DNA from 3 places in the Streptomyces sp. NPDC048671 genome. Region 2 is predicted to be linked to each of the others. Evidence: riboswitches for the same ligand, from Rfam matches in the RefSeq annotation. Region 2 holds a riboswitch; each other region holds the start of a gene.
The links. Region 2 has a riboswitch for cyclic di-AMP ahead of ACZ6S6_RS13820 (transglycosylase family protein). Riboswitches for the same ligand answer to the same signal wherever they lie in the genome.
Positions count from the first base shown of each region.

Region 1 (3,894 bases), on a different contig from region 2:
CCCGTACAGCCGTCATCCGCACCGCTCGGCCGGGCTGCCCTGCCGGACCGGTGAGTCGGTCATCTCGGTGGACGGGGACGGCACGGTGCGCCGCTGCCACTTCGTCCGGGCCGAGCTCGGCAATCTCTACGACGGCAGCTATCGCGGGGCGCTGGGCCCGCGGGCCTGCCCGCTGGCGGTGTGCGACTGCCACATCGGCTACGTCCATCTGGAGACACTGCCGCTGTACGACGTGTTCGCGGGCGGTGTGCTGGAACGCATCCCGGCGCGGACGCCGCATTCCGTCGAGCGGGTGGGGCCCTGATCGCGTCGCGCCCCTCAGAGCGGCAGCAGGTCCGGCCGCTTGGCCTCCACGTGGTCCCCCGAGGACTCGCCGCGCAGCCGGCGCCCGATCCACGGCACCAGGTACTCGCGGGCCCAGTGGATGTCGTCGCGCCGGACCTCCAGCGTTCCCCGGTGCGCCTGCGGCGGCCACTCCTGGTCGGGGTCGGCCGGTACGTCGACGCCGAGGACCTGGGCGGCGCGCAGCGCGACCCGGGTGTGTCCCTCGGGTGACAGATGCAGCCGGTCGCCGTCCCAGGCGCGCCGGTCCTGCACGGAGCGCAGCGACCACAGGTCGAGCACCGGGCAGTCGTAGCGGTCCGCGATGGACCGGACATGGGCGGTGTAGGTGGCGATCTTGCCGCGCAGATGGCGCAGCACGGGAACGCCGCGGGTGTCGAAGCCGGTGGTGACCATGACGGTGCCGACCGATTCGGTCAGCTCCGCGACAGCGCGCTCGAAGCGCTCGGCGACGTCGTCGGGGTCGGTGCCCGGCCGGATGATGTCGTTGCCGCCCGCGCAGAAGCTCACCAGGTCGGGGGCGAGTTCTCTGGCGCGGGGCACCTGCTCCTCGACTATCTGGTCGAGGAGACGTCCTCGTACGGCGAGATTGGCGTACCTGAAGTTCCCGTGCGCGGCGCCTGTGATGCCCGGTGCCGTTCCGGGGTCCGGGAGCTGGTCCGCGAGGATGACCGCGAACCTGTCAGCCCAGCCGACGAATGTCCCGTCGGGGCCGAGATCGCCGACTCCCTCGGTGAAGCTGTCGCCAATCGCCGCGTACGACTCGATGGCGCCCTGCCGGTTGATGACGCTCTGTCGGATGTTTCTCGAATCGTTTGCCACAAGGGCATATCCTGCACCGTCGAATGTGACCTACGCGACCGTAATACGGGCTTGACGGGTGGTGAGATAGACCACCCGGTCAGGTTTTGGTAAAGGGGGAATAAGCAGAGGGACGGTGCGCCGCCACGCACCGTCCCTCTATGTATTGCTCCGGTCCGGGTCACCGGACCGGTACTGCCTGGATCAGACGTTGATCCCGTGCGACGCCAGGTAGGCGATCGGGTCGACGTCCGAGCCGTACGCCGGACCCGTGCGGATCTCGAAGTGCAGGTGCGGGCCGGTCGCGTTGCCGGTGGCGCCCGAGAGGCCGACCTGCTGGCCCGCGGTCACGGTCTGGCCCGCCGAGACGGAGAGCGAGGACATGTGGCCGTACTGCGAGTAGTGGCCGTCGGCGTGCTTGATGACGACCTCGTTGCCGTACGCGCCGCCCCAGCCGGCGGTGACGACGGTGCCCGAGGTGATCGCCTTCACGCTGGTGCCGGTGGACACGGGGAAGTCGATGCCGGTGTGGCTGCCGCTGGACCAGCTGGCGCCGGAGGCGCGGTAGGCGGTGGTGTGGTTGCCGGGAACCGGGTGGACGTAACCGGAGCCGGTGCTCTGCTCGGCCGGGGCCGAGGCCCCGTTGGACGCCTGGGCGTTGGAGGAGGACGCGGAGTTGGAGGCCGTGGGGGCCTTCGACTCGGTCTTGGCCGGAGCCTTGGAGGGGGCCTTCGACGGGGTGGTGGCGCCCGCGGAGGTGTGCGAGCCGGTGGTCGAGGCGTGGCCCCAGGCCTTGCCGCCGAGCGTCAGCTTCATGCCCGGGAAGATCAGGCTCGGGTCGTCGCCGACGACCTTGCGGTTGTCCTGGTACAGCTTCTCCCAGCCGCCCTTGAGCTTGTGCTCGGCGGCGATCTTCGACAGGTAGTCGCCGGAGACCACGGAGTACGTCTTGGTGCCGTCCTGCTTCTCCGCGACCTGCTTGGCCGGGGCGGCGTGCGTGGCGGCGGCCGAGTTCGCGGTGGCGGGAGCGGCCTGCTCCGCGGCGTTGGCACCGGTGGCGCCGAGCAGCGGAAGCGCGATGACGGCTCCGCCGGCGCTCGCGACGACGACGCCACGGGCGATGGTGCTGGACTTCGGACGGCGGTGCTTACCCGGTATGGGCATGAAGAATTTCCTCTCCGGCGCCTACGAGGTGAGCTGTCGGGTTCGGGCTGGAGATGCCCGGTCGCGGCTGGCGCGACTTCACCCCGAGCCGGCCGGATCGCTCCGGTCGGCGGCTTACCTGGTTCCCCCGCTCCTGCCACACGGTGAGTGGGTGCGAATTCCGGACGGCGGCAGGATTAGGCGTTCCATCCGGATTGAGAGCGAACGTAAGCGAGTGGGGACGGCGGAAACAAGCCACAGGTTCCACACCGGTTTCCCCTCCGGAATATCGGCGCGGAATTCCGGTCACACTCCGTGGATTACGGATCTTGGCTTTCCGCGCGGCGCACGGATTACCCATCCGGGGCGCCGCCACACACCGTCACGGATATGATCCCGCTCACGAGAGGGCGATCATCTCCCGCACAAGCAGGGCATGTTCGGCTAAAAGTCTCAATACGGACATGTCGCGTCTGTCGTTCGCGCCGGAGCCGCAGACCGGGACCCGCGCGGGAGTCCGTGCAGGGCCGTCACCGAGACGATTGCCCGAGAATCCGATGTCGTATCGTCACGGGAGTGGACCCGTCGGCGACACGCGTCGGCGGCAGAGCCTCCAGGAGTGACCGTGACGCAGCAGCTGCCGCAGACCCCGTCGACGGAACCCGAGCTGGCGGGGGTCCGTAATTTCCGTGACGTGGGCGGACTGCCCACCGCGGACGGCCGCCGGGTGCGGTACGGACGGCTCTTCCGCAGCGGTCACCTGGCGGGCGCCACCGCCGAGGACGCCGCGTTCCTGGGCGGTCTCGGCCTCCACACCGTCTTCGACTTCCGCAATGCCGCAGACCTCAAGCTGGACGGACTGGACGTCGAGCTGCCCGGCGTACGCAATGTGAACATCCCCCTCACCGACCCGGCGGACGGCGCCGAGTTCTGGCGGATGGTGCGCGACGGCAACACGGACGAGCTGCGCGGCCTCCTCGACGGCAGCAAGGGGACCGACCGCATGGTCGCCTCCTACCGGACGATCATCCTGGAGCGCACCGCCGAGCACAGCCGCGTGCTGCACGCCCTGGCCGAGGACAGCGTCCCCGCCCTGATGCACTGCGCGGCCGGCAAGGACCGGGCGGGGCTCTCGATCGCGGTCTCCCTGCTCGCGGTCGGCGTCGGGCGCGAGGCCGTCGAGGCCGACTACCTCAAGTCCAACGACACCCACCGCCGCTACCGGGTGCGCCGCAGCGACACCTCGGCGGCCGGGATGTCGCCCGAGGTGATGGAGCTCCTCAGCCCGCTCTTCGGCGCCCACAGCGAATATCTCGCCGCCGCCTTCGCCACGATCGACGAGACCTGGGGCGGCACCGACCGCTATCTCTCCGAGGGGCTGAAAATCACCCCCGAGACCCGGGAGCGGCTGCGCGAGCGGCTCCTCGACGACGCGTGACCGGCCGGCCGGGCCACCGAGTCCCCCGCTACTGGTTGTGCATCCCCACCGCGAACAGCAGGTAGAGGAAACCCGCGATGACGTGCCCGGCCACCAGATAGGCGAACAGCCTGATGACGAGCCCGCGCGGCATCCGGCTCTCCTGCGAGGACGACTCCTTGCGCTTGGCC
Region 1 is NZ_JBVJHB010000002.1:288,561-292,454, forward strand. It holds gene ACZ6S6_RS05715 (STM4011 family radical SAM protein) at 1-304, shown strand, start outside; gene ACZ6S6_RS05720 (SGNH/GDSL hydrolase family protein) at 319-1,164, opposite strand; gene ACZ6S6_RS05725 (M23 family metallopeptidase) at 1,348-2,307, opposite strand; cyclic di-AMP (ydaO/yuaA leader) riboswitch at 2,311-2,471, opposite strand; gene ACZ6S6_RS05730 (tyrosine-protein phosphatase) at 2,912-3,724, shown strand; gene ACZ6S6_RS05735 (DUF6126 family protein) at 3,753-3,894, opposite strand, start outside.
Region 1: linked by a shared signal. The riboswitch ahead of ACZ6S6_RS05725 (M23 family metallopeptidase) and the one ahead of ACZ6S6_RS13820 (transglycosylase family protein) in region 2 are both predicted to bind cyclic di-AMP.

Region 2 (3,894 bases):
GCCCGCGTACACCGCGGCGTCGTCGAGGATCTCCTCGATGCGCAGCAGCTGGTTGTACTTGGCGACACGGTCCGAGCGGGCCGGGGCGCCGGTCTTGATCTGGCCGCAGTTCACGGCGACCGCGAGGTCGGCGATGGTGACGTCCTCGGTCTCGCCGGAACGGTGCGACATCATGCACTTGAAGCCGTTGCGCTGGGCCAGCTCGACGGCGTCCAGGGTCTCGGTCAGCGAACCGATCTGGTTGACCTTGACAAGCAGGGCGTTGGCGGAGCCCTCCTCGATGCCGCGGGCCAGGCGCTCCGGGTTGGTGACGAAGAGGTCGTCGCCGACGATCTGCACCTTGGCGCCGAGCTTGTCGGTGATGACCTTCCAGCCGGCCCAGTCGTCCTCGTACAGCGGGTCCTCGATGGAGACCAGCGGGTACGCGTCGACGAGCTCCTCGTAGTACTCGGTCATCTCGGCGGCCGAGCGGGACTTGCCCTCGAACTCGTACTTGCCGTCCTTGTAGAACTCGGACGCGGCGACGTCGAGCGCGAGCGCGATGTCCTTGCCCGGGGCGTAGCCGGCTTCCTTGATCGCCTCAAGGATGAGGTCGAGCGCGGCGCGGTTGGACTCCAGGTTCGGCGCGAAGCCGCCCTCGTCACCGAGACCGGTGGACAGGCCCTTGGTCTTCAGGACCTTCTTCAGCGTGTGGTAGACCTCGGCGCCCCAGCGCAGGGCCTCGGAGAAGGACTCCGCGCCGATCGGGGCGATCATGAACTCCTGGATGTCCACGTTGGAGTCGGCGTGCGACCCACCGTTGAGGATGTTCATCATCGGGACGGGCAGCAGGTGCGCGTTCGGGCCACCGAGGTAGCGGAACAGCGGCAGGTCCGAGGCCTCGGACGCGGCGTGGGCGACGGCGAGCGAGACGCCGAGGATGGCGTTGGCGCCGAGCGAGCCCTTGTTCTCGGTGGCGTCCAGGTCGAACATGGCCTGGTCGATCAGCCGCTGCTCGGTCGCGTCGTAGCCGACGAGCTCCGGGCCGATCTGCTCGATCACGGCCAGGACCGCCTTCTCGACGCCCTTCCCGTGGTAGCGGTTGGGGTCACCGTCGCGAAGCTCAATGGCCTCGAACGCACCGGTGGAGGCTCCGGACGGAACGGCAGCACGACCCGTGCTGCCGTCGTCGAGGCCAACCTCGACCTCGACCGTGGGGTTGCCCCGGGAGTCGAGGATTTCCCGGGCTACGACGACGTCGATGGACGGCACGAGGCATCTCCTTCTGGGATATGACGCTGGTTGTGCAGGGTCACTTTGGCCTTGCGACAAGAGCCTAACCGGCCCGGCCGTCTCAGTCGGCCGCGCGCCCGTCCCCTGGGACGAAAAAGGACCCAAGAGCGGGCACAGCAGGGCAAACGGCCAGAAATTTACTGGCCAGTAACTACAACAGTTGAACAATCAACACGGGAAAGCGGTGAGCCCCGGCCCGGCCGCACGGGGGGAGGTGCGGCCGGGCCGGGGCGCTCGGCGAGGAGAGTGCCGAACTACTTCACCAGGTGGAGCTGCTGACCCGGGAAGATCATGTCGGCGTCCTTGACGATGTCCTTGTTCAGCTCGAACAGCTTCTCCCAGCCGCCCTTGACGTCGTGGTCGGCCGCGATCTGGCTCAGCGAGTCGCCGGTGACGACCTTGTACTCGCCGTCACCCTTCTTGACCTTCTCGCCGGTCGGGGTGGTGACGGTCTTCTTCTGCCCGGCCTCGGGGCGGTCCGAGCGGTTGGTGGCGGGGGCCTCGGTGCGCTCGGCCTTCTTCGGCTCGGCCTGCTGGGCCGGAGCCGACTCCTGCTTCGGAGCGGTCTCGGTCTTGGAGCCGGTGTCGACGCCCGGGTCGACACCGTCGTTGCTCAGGTTGCCGGCACCGGCGCAGGCCCAGGCGCCCGGTCCCTGCATGTCGAGGAGCTTCTCGGCCACAGCGATCTGCTGGGACTTGCTGGCCAGGTCGGCGCGGGCCGCGTACTGCGTACCGCCGGCGGCGGCCCAGCTGGACTGCGAGAACTGCAGACCGCCGTAGTAGCCGTTGCCGGTGTTGATGGACCAGTTGCCGCCGGACTCGCACTGGGCGACCGCGTCCCACGTGGAGACGGAGGCCGCGGAGGCGCCGGTGGCACCCATCAGCGGCACGGCGATCGCGGCACCGGTCACACCGGCGAGCGTGGCGAAACGGACGGCCTTGGACGGGCGGCGGTGCTTGTTGCCCTTGCTGTTCAGCAGCATCGAGACTTCTCCTCACCGACGCCTACGAGGTGAGCTGTCGGGTTCGGGCCAAGTGAGTTGCCCGGTCGCACGTCCTAGCGCACGACTTAACCCCAAGCCGGTCCTGATGCGTCTTGCGACGATCGGGCCCGGCACTTACCTGGGTCCCCCGCTCCTGCCTACGGCGCTTTACGCGTCTGTTCCCTTCGACCGACGGCAGGATTCGGCGTGACGATCGACGGGGCCCGCGGTGCGAGCGGTTCCGACCGTAAACACACCCAACCCCCACATTCAAAGAAGGACATACCGGATAAACAGCTCTTACTTGCATCTGAAAAACATATGTTTGCGCAGGTCGGGACGGATGCGGAGGGAGCTCCCGGACAAGACATGCCAGTTCACACGAAGAGACCCATGTCTCACTTAGTCAAAAGTGGGACATAGGCCTCTTAAGTACCCTGAATTCTGGGTGTTTTCAGCTGTTGATCAGACCGTTTCCGCGGCCGTTCTCATCCGGCCTTCACGCCGAGATCGAGGCTCTGGCCAGGAAGGATGAGGTCCGGGTCGGAACCGACCGTCACCTTGTTGGCCTCGTACAGCTCGGTCCAGCCGCCGGGCAGCTTCTGTGCGTCAGCAATCGCCCAGAGGTTGTCGCCCGGCCGGACGGTGTACGTACCGTCAGCAGCCGGTGCACCCTTGTCGCGTGCGTCACCTTCACCTCGCGAGGCGTGCCGCCCTCCGTCCCGGTCGCCGCCGGCCCCCTCCGGGGCCGGCGTGCCGCGGTGCCTGCCGCCCGTCTCCCCGTCCGAGGAGGACCCGTCGGGGGCATCCGGAGCGTCCGGGGCGCCCGAGGGGTCGGTCGCGCCGGAGGAGCCGGATGCCGAGGGCGTGGCGGACGGGGAGGCCGAGGCGTCCGGCGTACGGTCCTTGTCAGCGGTGTCGGCCGTGGCGTCGTCCGACGGGGTCTTCGTCGCGCCCTTGGACGCGTCCTTGGACGCGTCGCCCGACGGGTCGGCGCTCTCTGACGGATCGGCACTCGCGGCCGGATCCGCGCTCTCGGCCGGGTCGGCGGACTGAGTACTGCCCGGATCGACGCCCGGCAGGGACCCGTCCACGGCGAGGCCGGAGATGACCGCGCAACTGGGCCACGCCTTCGCCCCCTGGTCGTCCAGGACCTTCTCCGCCACGGCGATCTGCTGCGAGCGGCTGGCGAGGTCCGCGCGCGGGGCGTAGGACTCGCCGCCGTAGGACTTCCAGACCTCCTGCGAGAACTGCAGGCCGCCGTAGTAGCCGTTGCTGAGGTCGGCACTCCACATGCCGCCGCTCTCGCACTCCGCCACCCGGTCCCAGGTCGAGGCGTCGGCGGCGTGCGCGCCTGCCGCGCCGAGCAGCGGGATGGCAATGGCCGAGCCGGTCACGCCTGCGGCGACGAGGATCGCGGGTGCCTGCCGAGGGCGACGGTGTCTGCCGTTCGCGGAGCCCATGGGGATGCCTTCCGTGTGACTGACGAGTGACTGGTGAGTCGAACGGTGAACCTAGCGGGACACGAACGTGTGTCACAAGTCGATGCAGCGGAGATCACGTAAAAGTCACAGAGTTGACAGAGTGTCACCTTCGCTGAGGACGGGCCCGGGGGTGAACTCCACCGGAAGCGTGCGCA
Region 2 is NZ_JBVJHB010000006.1:125,618-129,511, forward strand. It holds gene eno (phosphopyruvate hydratase) at 1-1,251, opposite strand, end outside; gene ACZ6S6_RS13820 (transglycosylase family protein) at 1,527-2,255, opposite strand; cyclic di-AMP (ydaO/yuaA leader) riboswitch at 2,260-2,431, opposite strand; gene ACZ6S6_RS13825 (transglycosylase family protein) at 2,744-3,718, opposite strand; partial or broken gene ACZ6S6_RS13830 (hypothetical protein) at 3,824-3,894, opposite strand, start outside.

Region 3 (3,894 bases), on a different contig from region 2:
GGGCGGATGTCCCCGGAGGCCGCGTACACCACCGCGCCGGGAGCGGTGGCCAGCACCGCGTCGATGTCGTCGGTCGCCGCGACGCCCAGATCGCGGCCGGTCCCGGCGAGGTCGCCCGCGTCGCGGCCCACCTTGCCGGGATCATGAACAAGTACGTGCGCCAGCTTCAGGGCCGGATGGGCCTCGACGGCGCGGATGGCCGCGCGGCCGACATTGCCGGTACCCCAGACCACCGTGGAAATCATGCGGCGGAGGGTAGCGCGCGGGATGAAAGGTTCATAGTGCCATCGCCCACCCGGTTGGCGAGGGCGGCCGGGGCAGGCGCAAAGGGGTGGGAAGGAGCCGCTCGGCTCCTTCCCACCCCTGCGCCCGGCTCCTCCCGAGGGCGGAGGCGCGGTATGTCAGCAGGCCCGTCAGTAGGCCCCGAAGACGTTGTCGATCGAGCCGTACGTGGCCGCGGCGTAGTTGCACGCCGCGGTGATGTTGGCGACGGGGTCGAGGATGTCCATCGAGGTACCGGCCACGTGGTAGGCGTCGAAGGTGGGCTGGATCACCTGGAGGAGACCCTTGGACGGGGTGCCGGCGGCGGCGTTCGAGTCCCAGTTGTTGACGATCTGCGGGTTGCCCGAGGACTCGCGGATGACGTTGCGGTAGATGCCGTCGTAGCTCCCGGGGATGCCGTTCTGGGCCATCACGGCCAGCGACTCCTTGATCCAGCCGTCGAGGTCGGCGGTGTACGCCGTCGCGGCCTGTGCCGGGGCGGTGGCGGCGGTCTCCTCCGCGATGGGCGTGGCCGTCCGCTGGGAACGGTCGGCACGGTCGGTCCCCTCGGCCCGGTCGGACGACTGCGAGGCGTCGGCCGCGGACTCGGCCGAAGGCTCGGCTGCGGGCTTGGACTCAGCTGCGGGCTCGGACTCGGTCGCGGGCTTTGCCTTCGATTCGGCGGTGGGGGCCGCCTTGGGCGCGACGGCCGCGGACTTGGCGCCGATGGTCAGCTTGAGGCCCGGGTGAATCAGATCGGGGTTTCCACCGACCGCACTCCGGTTGTCCTTGTAGAGCTGCTCCCAGCCGCCGCTGAGCGAATACCCACGGGCGATCTTGGAAAGCGAATCACCGGAGATCACGGAATAGACGGTGGACTCCGCCTTGCTGACGGCAATTCCCTTGGCAGCAAGGGAAGTCGGGGCCGCCGCCTTTTCTGCGACGACAGCGTGTGCCGGTGCGGCAGAAGCCGATCCGGCCCCGATCAGGGGGAGCGCGAGAACGGCTCCGCCCGTGCTCACGGCGATGAAACCGCGGGTCAGGGAGGTGGACTTGGAACGACGGTGCTTACCCATGATGGGCATGGCTCTTTTCCTCTCCGCCGCCTGCGAGGTGAGCTGTCGGGTTCGGACTGGAGATGTCCGGCCGCACGTGATGGCGACTTCACCCCTAGCCGCTCCGGATACCGGACCGGCGGCAAACCTGGGTCCCCCGCTCCTGCCGTACGTGAGTGGGTCGGGTTACCGGACGGCGGCAGGATTCGGCGTTCCATCCGGATTGACGGTGACCGTAAGCGAGAAACACCGAGCGAAACAAGCCCTGAATTCGAGATCCCAATTGATTCGCAAGATCAATTAAAGGAAATGCTCACCATCAGACCTTCACGAGGAAGTCAACTTTCTTGGCACAACAGGGAACCGAAGCCGGACGCCCCGCGTCCGAGGCCGGAAGAGTGACGCTGACCACTGAGCCCGAAAAGGGTGATTTGCTCAACATTCATCACCTTTGGGCGACAAAAAAGGGACCCTTGATAGTAATTAGTAGCGAATCAGATTAATGGTTCAATCAGGACATCTTGACGACCTCCGCCAGGGCCCACCCCCGGCAGGAAGGTCGGATCGGTTCATCATTAATGATGGATCTAAATAGATGAACTATGGCGTGATGCGCCCGAGGACGCTCACGGCCCGGTTGCGGGACGTCCCGACACGGGCCGGCGGACACGGCCTAACTTCCGCCCTCGCGTCGGAGCCGCGCCGAAAGGTGGTGCTGGAGCGGCTGGCCGACGGCCGCGAGGTCATGGACGAATTCGAGCGTGCCGTCGTCCGTCAGGGTGTAGCGGCGACGGGTGGCGCTGACCTCCTTGGCGGTGGGAGCGAGAGCGACCTGATGAGTGGCGAGGTCGGCCGCGCCGTCGGCCGCACGGCCGGTCAGGATCTCGGCGATACCGGTGGGCTGGGTGATCAGCGCCTCGACGCGCCCGTCCGGCTGCATCCGCCACCAGCCGCTCTCCCGGGCCGACGGCCGCAGCGGGGCGCCTTCCGCGTCGATCAGCCAGGCGCGCGCCTCGTAGTGGAGGAAGGGCCGCCCGTCGTGACTGAAGGTCACCTCCTGCGCGTACCGGAACTCCTCGGCGAGCGTCGGATACTCACCGCGGCCCTGCCCGGTCCAGGTGCCCAGGAACCCGGTCAGCGGTGCGAGCAGCGCGTGCGGGGCAGGCGCTTCGTCCGGCCCATTCGCGTCGGGATACGGGTGCTTCCGGAGGGGGTCGAACATCTTGCGCGCTCCTGAGTCGGGGATGGTGCCGGTGATGGCGGCGGTGGCGATGGTGTCGGCTCGCAGCCTAGGGCCACGGGATGCGAGTGCGCCGCTTCCACGCCTTCACTCCATCTCGGATGCCCTGCGGGAGTGCGGGTCAGTTCCAGCGGTCCTGGTTGATGAAGTGGCTGAAGCCGCGCCAGGAGTTGGGTCCCATCTCGCCGTCGATGGGGCCGGTGTAGCCGTTCTGGGCGGCGAGTCGTTGGAGAGCGGCCCAGGTGTTCGTGCCGGGGACCCCGTCGATGGGTCCGGTGTAGCCCCAGTTCCGCAGGTTCCGCTGGAGCGCGGCATAGGTATTGGCTCCGGGGACCCCGTCGATCGGGCCGGTGTAACCCGACTCGATCCGCAGCCAGTTCTGCGTCCGCTGCCACATCACCGGACCGGGGACACCATCCTGCTCCGTCGACGACTTCGGCAGCCCACCACCGGACGGCGGCGGGCCGGTCGGCTCGGTGAGGTCGAACGCCCAGGAGCGGGCGCGGCTGAGGTCGACGGGGGACGCGCCGCCGGTGGAGCCCACGGACGTGTACTGATGGGCGGCCCAGTCGGGGTAGTGGCCGCCGAGGTCAGGTGCGCCGGGCCAGGTGCCGTCGTTGGCCCCCCAGGAGGCCGCCCACAGGTGGGCGCCGGCGGCGACGGTGGCGGTCCAGGTGCCCGCGCGCAGTGCGCCTGTGCTGATGTAGAACCAGGGCACGTAGCTTCCGACGCGTTCGCGTACCCGGTTGAACCAGGCGGACACATCGGCGTCGTTCCACAGACGGGTGGAGTCGTCGAGCACCTCGACGTCCAGCGCGAGCACGTCACCGACGCGGTAGTCGTGGAGGTGGTCCACGAAGTAGTCGGCCGCGGCGGTGGGGCTGAGGAAGTCTCCCGACATCCAGTAGTGGCCCACCCGCAGTCCCGCGGCGCGGGCGCCGTCGATGTGGCCGGGATACGAGGACGAGGTGTAGGGGCCCTCGGTGAGCTGGCATCCGCCGGCCTTGACGATGACGAACTGCCGTCCCTCCGCGGCGGCGCGGGCGTAGTCGATGCCGAGCTGGTTGTTCGAGACGTCCAGGCCCTCCAGGTCGGCCGCCTGGGCGCGGGGCGGGCCGGCGGCGGTCGCGGCACCGGCGGCCGTGAGTATCCCGGCCGGGGTCAGGGCCGTCGCCACGGCGGCGCGAATCAGGTCTCTCCTGCGCATGTTTCCTCCGGTTAGGGGGTGGGGCCCCAGCAGTGGACGTGCCGTGTGCCCGTCGGGGTGTGTCATGTGCTTATCAAAATCTATGCGCGTAGGTTACCGTGGCTCCGCCTCGCTCTGGCAAGTCAAGTCGT
Region 3 is NZ_JBVJHB010000019.1:51,704-55,597, reverse strand. It holds gene ACZ6S6_RS32180 (NAD(P)H-dependent amine dehydrogenase family protein) at 1-245, opposite strand, end outside; gene ACZ6S6_RS32175 (transglycosylase SLT domain-containing protein) at 414-1,346, opposite strand; cyclic di-AMP (ydaO/yuaA leader) riboswitch at 1,350-1,538, opposite strand; gene ACZ6S6_RS32170 (heme-binding beta-barrel domain-containing protein) at 1,990-2,538, opposite strand; gene ACZ6S6_RS32165 (GH25 family lysozyme) at 2,678-3,763, opposite strand.
Region 3: linked by a shared signal. The riboswitch ahead of ACZ6S6_RS32175 (transglycosylase SLT domain-containing protein) and the one ahead of ACZ6S6_RS13820 (transglycosylase family protein) in region 2 are both predicted to bind cyclic di-AMP.